3 regions of the Bradyrhizobium sp. 160 genome follow, and region 1 is predicted to be linked to each of the others. Evidence: riboswitches for the same ligand, from Rfam matches in the RefSeq annotation. Region 1 holds a riboswitch; each other region holds the start of a gene.
The links. A riboswitch is a leader RNA that binds a small molecule or an ion and turns the genes downstream of it on or off. The one in region 1 is predicted to bind cobalamin.

Region 1 (3,273 bases):
AACCGCCTCAAGATCGATCACCTCATCTCGGATCGCAAGAGCGATCTGACGGCATGTCTCGCTCCGCGAGATGTCGTCGCGGACAAACGACCAGTTCAGGATCGTCACCGGTCCGGTCAGCATAGCCTTGACGGGTTTCTTGGTCAGAGACTGCGCGTAGCGCCACCATTCAACGGTCATCGGCTTCGGCCGGGAGACATCTCCGAACAGGATAGGCGGACGAACGTACCGCGACCCATAAGACTGAACCCAGCCGTGCTTGGTGAAAGCGAATCCCAACAGCTGCTCGGCAAAGTATTGAACCATGTCATTGCGCTCGAACTCACCGTGTACGAGCACGTCCAGGCCGATATCTTCCTGCCACTGCACGGTACGGGCTGTCTCCGCTTTCAGAAGCTGCTCGTACTGCGCGTCATTCAGCGCTCCCCGCGCATGAGCCGCACGCGCATTCCGGACGTCGACCGTTTGCGGGAAGGATCCGATGGTTGTCGTTGGAAACATCGGTAATGCGAACGCGGCCCGCTGGACGTCGGCACGCTCGGTGAACGCACTGCGACGGCGACGCATGCTATCGTCGATCGCGGCCATTCGTCCCGCGACATTCGCATTGTGGATCTCGGGCGATGTTTCGCGGGTCACGGCTGCGTCCTCGGAAAGCGCAAGTTCATCGGCCACCTCGGCAGCATGGCCGGCCAGCGCTTTGCCCAATATCGAAAGTTCCTTGATCTTCTGAACTGAGAACGCCAGCCACGTCTTCAGATTGGGATCGAGATCGGTCTCTAGCTCAATGTCGATCGGAACATGAAGCAGCGAGCAGGAAGGAGCAATCTGAACACGGTCCCTACCCAGCTTTTTGACCAAAGGGGCAAGTTGGTCGAGCAGCGCCGCAAGATTGGAGCGCCAGACGTTGCGACCATCAACGACGCCTAGCGAGACCACGAGATCTCTGCGGGCTGTGGCGACAATTGCGTCCAATTGGTCGGGTGCCCGAACCAGATCGACATGAAGCCCGGCAACGGGCAAGGCAAGGGCTGTTTCAAGATTGTCGCCGATAGCCCCGAAATATGTGGCCAACATGATTTTAAGGGCCGGCACAAGCTTTGCGAAATGAGCATAGGCCCGGCGGACGGCCGCCCGCGACGCTTCGTCGACGTCCATCACCAGGCATGGCTCGTCGAGCTGAACCCATTCCGCACCGCGCGAGGCTAGTTCGCGGAGAACATCGACATAGACTGGGAGGAGCCTATCAAGCAGCGACAGCGGATTGAATGCGGGATTTGCGCTTTTGCCGAGCTTCAGGAAAGTGACTGGGCCAACTAAGACGGGGCGCGTTTGGTAGCCGAGGCTTTTTGCCTCCTCATATTCCTCGATCGGCTTTCGAGAGGAATACTTAAAGATCTGATCCTGGTGAAATTCCGGCACCATGTAGTGGTAGTTGGTATCGAACCACTTCGTCATTTCCTGTGCTGCTACGCCAGGCCCATGCTGAGTGTGATCACCGTCCTGAGCGCCACGTGCCATGGCGAAGTAGGTCTTGAGCGACACAGGACCTTCGGTCCAGCCGTAGACGTCGGGAATGGCTCCGACCATTACGCTGTTATCGAGCACCTGGTCGTAGAGCGAGAAGTCATTGGAAGGAATGACCGTCACACCGCAGGATTTCTGCCGTGCCCAATTAGCGGCACGAAGTCCACTCCCCGCCTCGAGGAGCTCGGCTTCGCTGGAGTTTCCCGCCCAGTAGCTCTCGAGCGCGAACTTGAGTTCGCGTCGTGGGCCGATGCGTGACGTCCCCAATGTGGCAACGGGAAGCGAAAGAATAGACATAGATCAGACCCCATAATTGGGGCAAAGGCCATGGCGGACGCGTGCAGCGAATATCGCGTGAGCGACAGCTGCTTGGCGCACACCGGGACACCCCGCCCGTGGACGATATATTGTCGAGGCAGGTCTCCTGGCTCGCGGGTCGTCGCTGCTGTCCGGCCTTCCCAAAGCCGCATGGCTTCAGTGACTTCGTTGGACATCGGCTCGCCGCTTACAGTTGCGGGGGCAGCGCCGGCATTGCACCGGCTTCCCTCTTAGCTCCGGATCAAACGAAATCCGAAGACCACGACGGCTGGCATTAGACGCACGAGGATCGATCCGTCAACCTACTAAGTGTTGCCGCGATATTGCCCAAGCGATTGCCAGCTGTACCAGGTAGGGCACAACGGTCTTACTCCCGGCCTGGTAAAAACGCGTGGATCTGTGAAGCCTCCGCTTCATGCGGCGCTCAACGCCCTCTTGGCGTAGTCGTGAGCTAACGCGAGCAGAACGAATGCGCTGGGCGCTTCGACATCTGCGTGATCGCGACAAGCCTGCTCTTTTCCGTCAGCAGCTTCTCGAACTCGCCCGTGAGGAAGTTGCGATCATGCTCGGCCGACATCCGCTTGAACACAGCGCCATGAGGCTCCTTAGGAATTGCCAAGGCCGGGATTGCTCCAGGATCGCACGGATGATCAGGTCGGACTGCCTGTGTTCGGCGGACCCCGCGACGAGCCGCGAGCTCGATCGCCTCCGTGGCGTTGTCAAGATGATCTCCTCGGTGCGCCAAGCACTTACGTGCTGAGCGACTTTGGCGCGCCTTCGTTGTTTCCGTCGCCGCTGGCGAGTAGTGCAGCCTGGACGTTGGCATGCGCGACATCGCAGGAACAGTTCCGGACCTCAGGATGCACGCTGACTTGCGAAACTGGAGTAAGCGGCGAGAGCGCGGGCGGCGGGGATCTGCTATGACCCTAGGCTCCATGCACTCGTGCATGGTGCGCGGATGCCGAGCTTCTCGTATGTCTTCAAGATCTCCGGACCGATCTCGTCGCGCGTGGAGACCGTCTCTTCGGCTTCGGCCGTGACGTAGCTTTAGATATCCTGCAAGTCGATCTTGGGATGTCGACGCCCGTCCACCTCGCCTCGTCTCGTCAGCCAGCGACGATAAGCCCCAACGCGGCGACTGGAGCATCGAGGCGGCTTTGTCCTTATTCGAGACAAATTTGACGGTGTTCTCTGACAGAGCCCTTCGATGGTTTCTCGGAGTCGATCAGCGCCTTAAACTCATAACGATGTTGATCGACCTCGATGCGCCCCACGCGGTCGGCGGCCTTCTCAAGCGCGACATCTATTACTTCGTTCGCAAAATCGAGCGGTGAAGCCTTCTGGACGCGGGCTGCTTATGCTGTCTTAGACGGGACACAGGTGTCAGGCACCGGACAGACCACCGCGCATTGCGGCGTGTCGGAATGG
Region 2 (3,273 bases), on a different contig from region 1:
CCTCAAGACCGCGGCTCTCGCGGAAAACGACGTGCATCAGGTTGCTAGCCCTGACCTGATCGCGGCCTCGTCAATATCGCCGTGCTCGCCAATCATGACGAGTTTTGATTGCCTGACACCTGCGCCCCAGGGCTTGTCGAACTGGTGGCGCACACGCTCGCCGACCGCCTGCAGCAAGAGGCGCATCGGCTTACCCGCGATTGCGATATAGCCTTTGACGCGCAGCACGTTCTGCTCGCGCGCCAGGCGCTGAACGGAGGCGACCAGCGCATCGATATCGGCAACTTCCGGCAGGTCGATCACGACGGAAGCAAAATCGTCATGCTCATGCTCCTCTTCGCCGTCGTGATGCGAGGGACGCGCGGCAAGATCGTTCTCGGCGGCGGCGCCGAGACCGAGGATGACGCGCGCATCGATCGCGCCGTCGGTGACGGGAAGCATCGGCACGCGGCGCGGCATCTCGGCGGTGATCGCCGCCTTGGCGGCTTCGATCCCAGCGCTGCCGGCAAGATCGGCCTTGGTCAGCAGCACGATGTCGGCGCAGGCGATCTGGTCCTCGAACACTTCCGACAGCGGCGTCTCGTGGTCGAGATTGTCGTCCGCCGCGCGCTGCGCCTCGACTGCAATCGGGTCCGGCGCGAAGCGGCCAGCAGCGACGGCCTCAGCATCGGCCAGCGCAATCACGCCATCGACAGTGATACGCGAGCGGATCTCCGGCCAGTCAAACGCCTTCAGCAGCGGTTTCGGCAACGCCAGGCCCGAGGTCTCGATCAGGATGTGATCGGGCTTCACGGGGCGCGCCAGCAATTGCTCCATGGTTGGAATGAAATCGTCGGCGACGGTGCAGCAGATGCAGCCATTGGCGAGCTCGATGATGTTCTCCTCCGGGCAATTGGCGGCAGCGCACGACTTCAAAATCTCGCCGTCGACGCCCTCGCTGCCGAACTCGTTGACGAGCACGGCGAGCTTCTTGCCGTCGGCATTGGCGAGCAGATGCTGGATCAGCGTCGTCTTGCCGGAGCCCAGAAAACCGGTGATCACCGTGACCGGGACTTTTGCGAGCGAATTCATTCGGCGGCCTCCGGCACGACGGCGATGGGGGGAATGCGGGCAAGCGACTGCTTGCGGAAAATTTCGGGACGGCTGCGCCAGGGCACGAGGCCATCGGGCGCGGCCGCATAGGCCGCAGCGCCGGCGACCACGTCGCGCGCATTCGTCTCCGACAGGCGGCCATAGACATAGGACCAGCGGCCGGGCGCACTCAACGCGACCGAGCAGCCCTGGCTGCAGGCAGAGAGGCATTCGACCGGAACCACATTGACGCCATCGGGCACGCCGGCGCCCAGGATCGCGCCATGCAACCGCTTGCCCGGCGTGACGTCGCCTTCGCCAAGCGTCTCGCCGGCACGGCAGGTAATGCAGACGTGAAGTGTGACCGTCATCGCCTCTTCCAGAATAACAGCGGGAGGCGAAGAGGCGCACGAACCATTGTGAGAGGCCCGTTTCCCCGTCGCGGAACACCCCGTCCGCCGGTCCAAAATCGTCCGCGCTGGCAGGTCTCCCGGCTTGCGGAGCAGGGCTTTTGCCCTTCGATCCCCGCCTTCCCGATCCTGCTAGGGGTCAGTGGCTTCGGGCATCTCTCCGGTCACGGTCGCGGGGGCGGCTGCATTTTGGACCCAAATCTTGCCGATTCGGACCCTATCGCATTCCCTCTTCGCCTGTCATAGGACAGGAACCAGCGCAGGCCCACCATTTGCCGGTGGCCGCCACTTGTCAAGCCGAAGGACCGGGTACGATGACGCCTGAACCGGATATCCAAACGGGCGAGGAAACCGACGCCCGCCACGCCGCCAAAATGGCGAAGAAGAAGGCCGCCCGCGACAAGATCATGGCGACCAAGAGCGGCGAAAAAGGCCTCGTTATCGTCCACACCGGCGCCGGCAAAGGCAAGTCGTCCTCGGCCTTCGGCATGATCGTCCGCTGCGTCGCCCATGGCTTGCCCTGCGCGGTGGTGCAGTTCATCAAAGGCGCCTGGGACACCGGCGAGCGCCGCCTTCTCACTGGCCATTTCGGCGACCTCTGCCAATTCCACGCCATGGGCGAAGGTTTCACCTGGGAGACGCAGGACCGCGCCCGCGACATCGCCGCCGCGCGCGCCGGCTGGGACAAGGCGAAGGAGCTGATTCGCGACCCTGCGTTGCGCATGGTCGTGCTTGACGAGATCAACATCGCGCTACGCTATGATTATCTCGACGTCGCCGAGGTGGTCGAATTCCTGACGACGCAAAAGCCGCCGATGACGCATGTCGTGCTCACCGGGCGCAACGCCAAGGACGAACTGATCGAGATCGCCGATCTCGTTACCGAGATGACGCTGGTCAAGCATCCCTTCCGGTCCGGCATCAAGGCGCAAGCCGGCGTCGAGTTCTGATACGATCTCGCCATGGCGCGCGCGCTGATGATCCAGGGAGCCGGCTCGGACGTGGGCAAGTCGCTCATCGTCGCCGGCCTTGCGCGCGCTTTCACGCGGCGCGGCCTGCGCGTGCTCCCTTTTAAGCCGCAGAACATGTCGAACAATGCCGCCGTCACCATCGACGGCGGCGAGATCGGCCGCGCCCAGGCGCTTCAGGCGCTCGCCGCTCGCGTCGAACCGCACACCGACATGAACCCGGTGCTGCTCAAGCCGGAGACCGATGTCGGCGCGCAGGTCATCGTCCATGGCAAGCGCATCGCAACCGCGCGTGCGCGTGATTATGCGGCGATGAAGCCCTCGCTGATGGGCGCCGTGCTGGAGAGTTTCGCGCGCTTGAAGACGCGCGCCGATCTTGTGCTGGTCGAAGGCGCGGGCAGCCCGGCCGAGGTCAACCTGCGCAAGGCCGACATTGCCAACATGGGCTTTGCGCGCAAAGCCGACGTACCGGTCGTGCTGGTCGGCGACATCGACCGCGGCGGCGTCATCGCCCAGCTCGTCGGCATCAAGACGGTGATCGACCCCGACGATGCCGCGATGATCCGGGGCTTCGTCATCAACAAGTTCCGCGGCGATCCCACGCTGTTCGACGACGGCTACCGGCTGATCGAAGCGAAAACCGCATGGCGCGGCTTTGGCGTGCTGCCCTGGTTCGCGCGCGCCAGCGAGCTGCCGGCCGAGGACGCGCTGGGCCTGCGTGACGCGCGCAAGCCGGGCCAATGCAAGATCGCCTGCCTCGCCCTGTCGCGGATCGCCAATTTCGACGATCTCGACCCGCTCAAGCTCGAACCCGGCGTCGATCT
Region 3 (3,273 bases), on a different contig from region 1:
TCCCAGAACAGATGCTTGACGCCGGTCTCATAAGTGCGCGCGGTCGTCAGTTCGAGCGGCTGGGTCGGCCCGAGCAGAAAGATGTTGGTGGCGGAGACATCGGCGCCGGTGGCGTACTGGCTGAAGAAGGTCAGACCGGGCACGGCCTCCCAGGTGTAGCCGATGCGACCGGTGACCGGCGCCCAGTCTTTCGTGAACGGAAAGCCAGCCTTCTCCAGGCCGTTCTTATCGATCGAGTTGCGGTCGAGCCCGATATGCTCGACGCGCAGGCCGCCGACCAGTGCGAAGGTACGTGTCAGCTTCAGCCGGTCCTCGAACGACAGCGCCTCGTTGTCGATGCGCGCGGTTTGCTGCTGGATCGTGAGCGGGCCGTAAAAGCCGCGGTCGGGATTGACCAGCGAAACGGAATCGCCTGGGAAGTTTGCCGCACCCGGCCTGACGAAATCGAGATAGCTTGACGACAACGTCGTGACCAGCCGGTTGTCGAAGCCTGCAATGTTCGTGTCCCAGATCAGGTCGGTGATGTTGCCCACCAGCCGCTGGCTGTGCGCGACATAGAAGCGTTCACGATCGACCATGTTCGTCGTGGAATTGAACGCCTCGATCTCGTTGTTGAACCAGGTCCGTTCTGCACCGTAGCCATAGGCCTGGCTCTTCAGCGTCAGGTCCGGCGCGAGCTTCAGCTCGAAGCCACCGCGCAGCCACACCTCCTGCGCGGCGTTGCGATTGTCGAGGACGTTGTAATTGGTGTTGAAGGTGCGGTCGTCAATGGTGACGGCGCCGAGATTGCTTCCGTTGTAGTTGGAGACGTAATTGCCGGAGACGATCCCCGTCGTCGCGTGCGAGCCGCTGAAGGCGATCGGCACCAGCGGCGCGCCCCAGTAGGCTTTGGAGCGATCCTCCCTGTATTCGATTGCGCCCCAGATCTTGAGTCTGTCCGAGATGCGGTAATTGAGCTGGCCGGACGTGCCGAACGTCTTGACGTTGGTGTCGTCGGCAAAGCCGTTGAGGGTGGAACGGCTGATGTCGACGCGATAGTCCAGGCCCTGCACGTTGGTGCTGCCGCCCGAGCCGTAGTGAACGCGGAACGAGTTCAGGGAATCCCAAGAGAAATCAGCCTCGTTCCGGACCAGTCCTGTATGCGGCTGCTTGGTGACGAAGTTGATGGCGCCGCCGGCAGCGCCCTCGCCTGATATCAGCGAGGCCGGACCTTTCAGGAATTCAACAGCCTCCAGATTGGTGGTGTCTACGATCCGCGAGGTCATGTTCTGCGGACCGATCTTGATGCCGTTGTAGAGCGTGTTGATCTGGCTGTTGGTGAAGCCGCGCATGGAGAAGGCTGAAGGTTCAGCCGGATTGTCGCCGGAGGTGACGCCGACCGCGCCCTGCGCCACTTCGGAGACAGTGCGATAGCTCTGCTCGCGCATCGTCTCGGCCGAGATGACTTCGACGGTCGCCGGCGTTTCACGCACGGTGAGGCCGAGCCGCGAGGCGCTTTCAGCCACGGCATTGCTGTTGAGCGGCGTTGGTGCCGCGGCGGCCGGCACGACAGGCTTTGGCGCTGTGGATGCAGTCGCTGGCCTGCGCGCCGTTGCACGGCGGGCGCTCGGCGCCTCCCGGCCCGCCGGCTTGGCCTGCTTGCGGGATTGGGCGGGCGACACCTCGACCGGCGGCAGCGACTCGCGGACCTGCTGCGCCAGGGCGGCAGATACATCGACGGCGGCCAGTGACGTAAGCGCCGCGGAGGCAAGCAGGAAGCGGTACGGTCGTATAAAACGGAGAGAAGACACGGTTTCGAAACCTCGGTATGACGTCAGTGGCACGTCACAGCGAACGAGGTCTCACCTTTGGCCTGTCAGCCCTTCGATGAAGCCGAATGTCTGTACTCCCCGACCGACATCTTCGCGTGTGACCACGGCTGACGGCAGGTCTCCTGGCTCGCGGGTCGTGACCGCTTCGTCGCCTTCCCGGGACCGAGGACCCAGTGGCTTCTGACGAAGGATTCACCGCTTACAGTTGCGGGGGCAGCCGCGGCATTGGGGACGAATTCCCCGCACCGCATTCCCTTTTCATCCCCTCTCGGGGAAACCGTCGCCAGCATCTAGGATTACGATCAAGACAGAGTCAATGTGCAAGCTGCGGCGTTATTGCCACAGCAACCAACTTCCTTGGAGACGAGCATGGAAGGCGAGACCTTCCTTTGGCTGATACGGCATGCGCCGGTCGATGGCGTCACAGGGACGATCCATGCCGCCGATGCGCCGGCCGATCTTCGCGATCGCGCGCAGCTAGAGGCGCTGCGGCAGTCTCTGCCGAGAGGCGCGGCGAGCCATGCGAGCCCAGCGCGGCGCACGATCGAGACCGCGCATGCGCTGGGACTCACGCCCGAGCTGATCCCCGAATTCGGCGAACAGGATTTCGGCGCATGGACCGGGCGTCGGCATGACGAGATCGGCGCGGCCGGGGACGAGGCCTATGCGCAATTCTGGAGCGATCCGGCGCGCGAACGTCCGCCGGGCGGCGAGAGCTTTGCGGATCAGGTCGCGCGCGTCCGGCTTGGGCTCTCGCGGATCAGCGCGGGCTCCGCAACGCTCGTCGTGCATTCCGGCACGATCCGCGCCGCGCTGTGCATCGCGCTGGATCTGACGCCGCAGGCCGCCTTGCGCTTCGTGATCGATCCGCTGTCGCTCACCCGGATCGACCGGCTCGCCACTGGGTGGCGCGTCGTCTCCGTCAATCAGCGGATGGCCTGAGCCCGATCAGGCCGGGCGATCCGGCACATTGGCTTGCGCAAAAGTCGCCATGCCGTTGTGGAGCGCGCAAGCCGACCGCACCAGCGGCAACGCGATCGCAGCGCCGGAGCCCTCACCGAGCCGAAGACCGAGGCTGATCAGCGGCTGCACGTTCAGCGCACGCAGCACCAGCCGATGCCCCTGCTCCGCCGATTGATGCGACGGCAGCAGGAACGGTCGGCACGAGGGGTTGATCTGCACCGCCACCAGCGCCGCGACCGACACGATGAAGCCGTCGATCAATACGGGAAGGCGGCGTTGCGCCGCCGCGATGATAGCGCCGCAGATCGCCGCGATCTCGAGACCGCCGACGGCACACAAGATGTGTTCGGACGAAGCGCCCGCAATGCCATGGCGCGCAATCGCGGCATCGATCACCCGCGCCTTGTGCGCGCGGCCGGCCGCGTCGATACCGGTGCCGCTGCCCGCGATCTCCTCGGCGCTGATGCCGAGCAGGCTCGCCGCAATGGCCGCCGAGACC

Region 2: linked by a shared signal. The riboswitch ahead of IVA98_RS14715 (DUF1636 family protein) and the one ahead of metE (5-methyltetrahydropteroyltriglutamate--homocysteine S-methyltransferase) in region 1 are both predicted to bind cobalamin.
Region 3: linked by a shared signal. The riboswitch ahead of IVA98_RS14630 (TonB-dependent receptor) and the one ahead of metE (5-methyltetrahydropteroyltriglutamate--homocysteine S-methyltransferase) in region 1 are both predicted to bind cobalamin.

What each region holds. Positions count from the first base shown of each region.
Region 1 covers NZ_JADPKD010000014.1:14,593-17,865, forward strand. The annotation lists gene metE (5-methyltetrahydropteroyltriglutamate--homocysteine S-methyltransferase) at 1-1,824, opposite strand, end outside; cobalamin riboswitch at 1,925-2,124, opposite strand; gene IVA98_RS08125 (hypothetical protein) at 2,297-2,464, opposite strand; gene IVA98_RS08130 (4Fe-4S binding protein) at 3,201-3,273, opposite strand, start outside.
Region 2 covers NZ_JADPKD010000034.1:183,729-187,001, forward strand. The annotation lists gene cobN (cobaltochelatase subunit CobN) at 1-37, opposite strand, end outside; gene cobW (cobalamin biosynthesis protein CobW) at 37-1,071, opposite strand; gene IVA98_RS14715 (DUF1636 family protein) at 1,068-1,442, opposite strand; cobalamin riboswitch at 1,535-1,755, opposite strand; gene cobO (cob(I)yrinic acid a,c-diamide adenosyltransferase) at 1,796-2,431, shown strand; gene IVA98_RS14725 (cobyric acid synthase) at 2,444-3,273, shown strand, end outside.
Region 3 covers NZ_JADPKD010000034.1:166,584-169,856, forward strand. The annotation lists gene IVA98_RS14630 (TonB-dependent receptor) at 1-1,790, opposite strand, end outside; cobalamin riboswitch at 1,907-2,108, opposite strand; gene IVA98_RS14635 (histidine phosphatase family protein) at 2,181-2,753, shown strand; gene cobT (nicotinate-nucleotide--dimethylbenzimidazole phosphoribosyltransferase) at 2,760-3,273, opposite strand, start outside.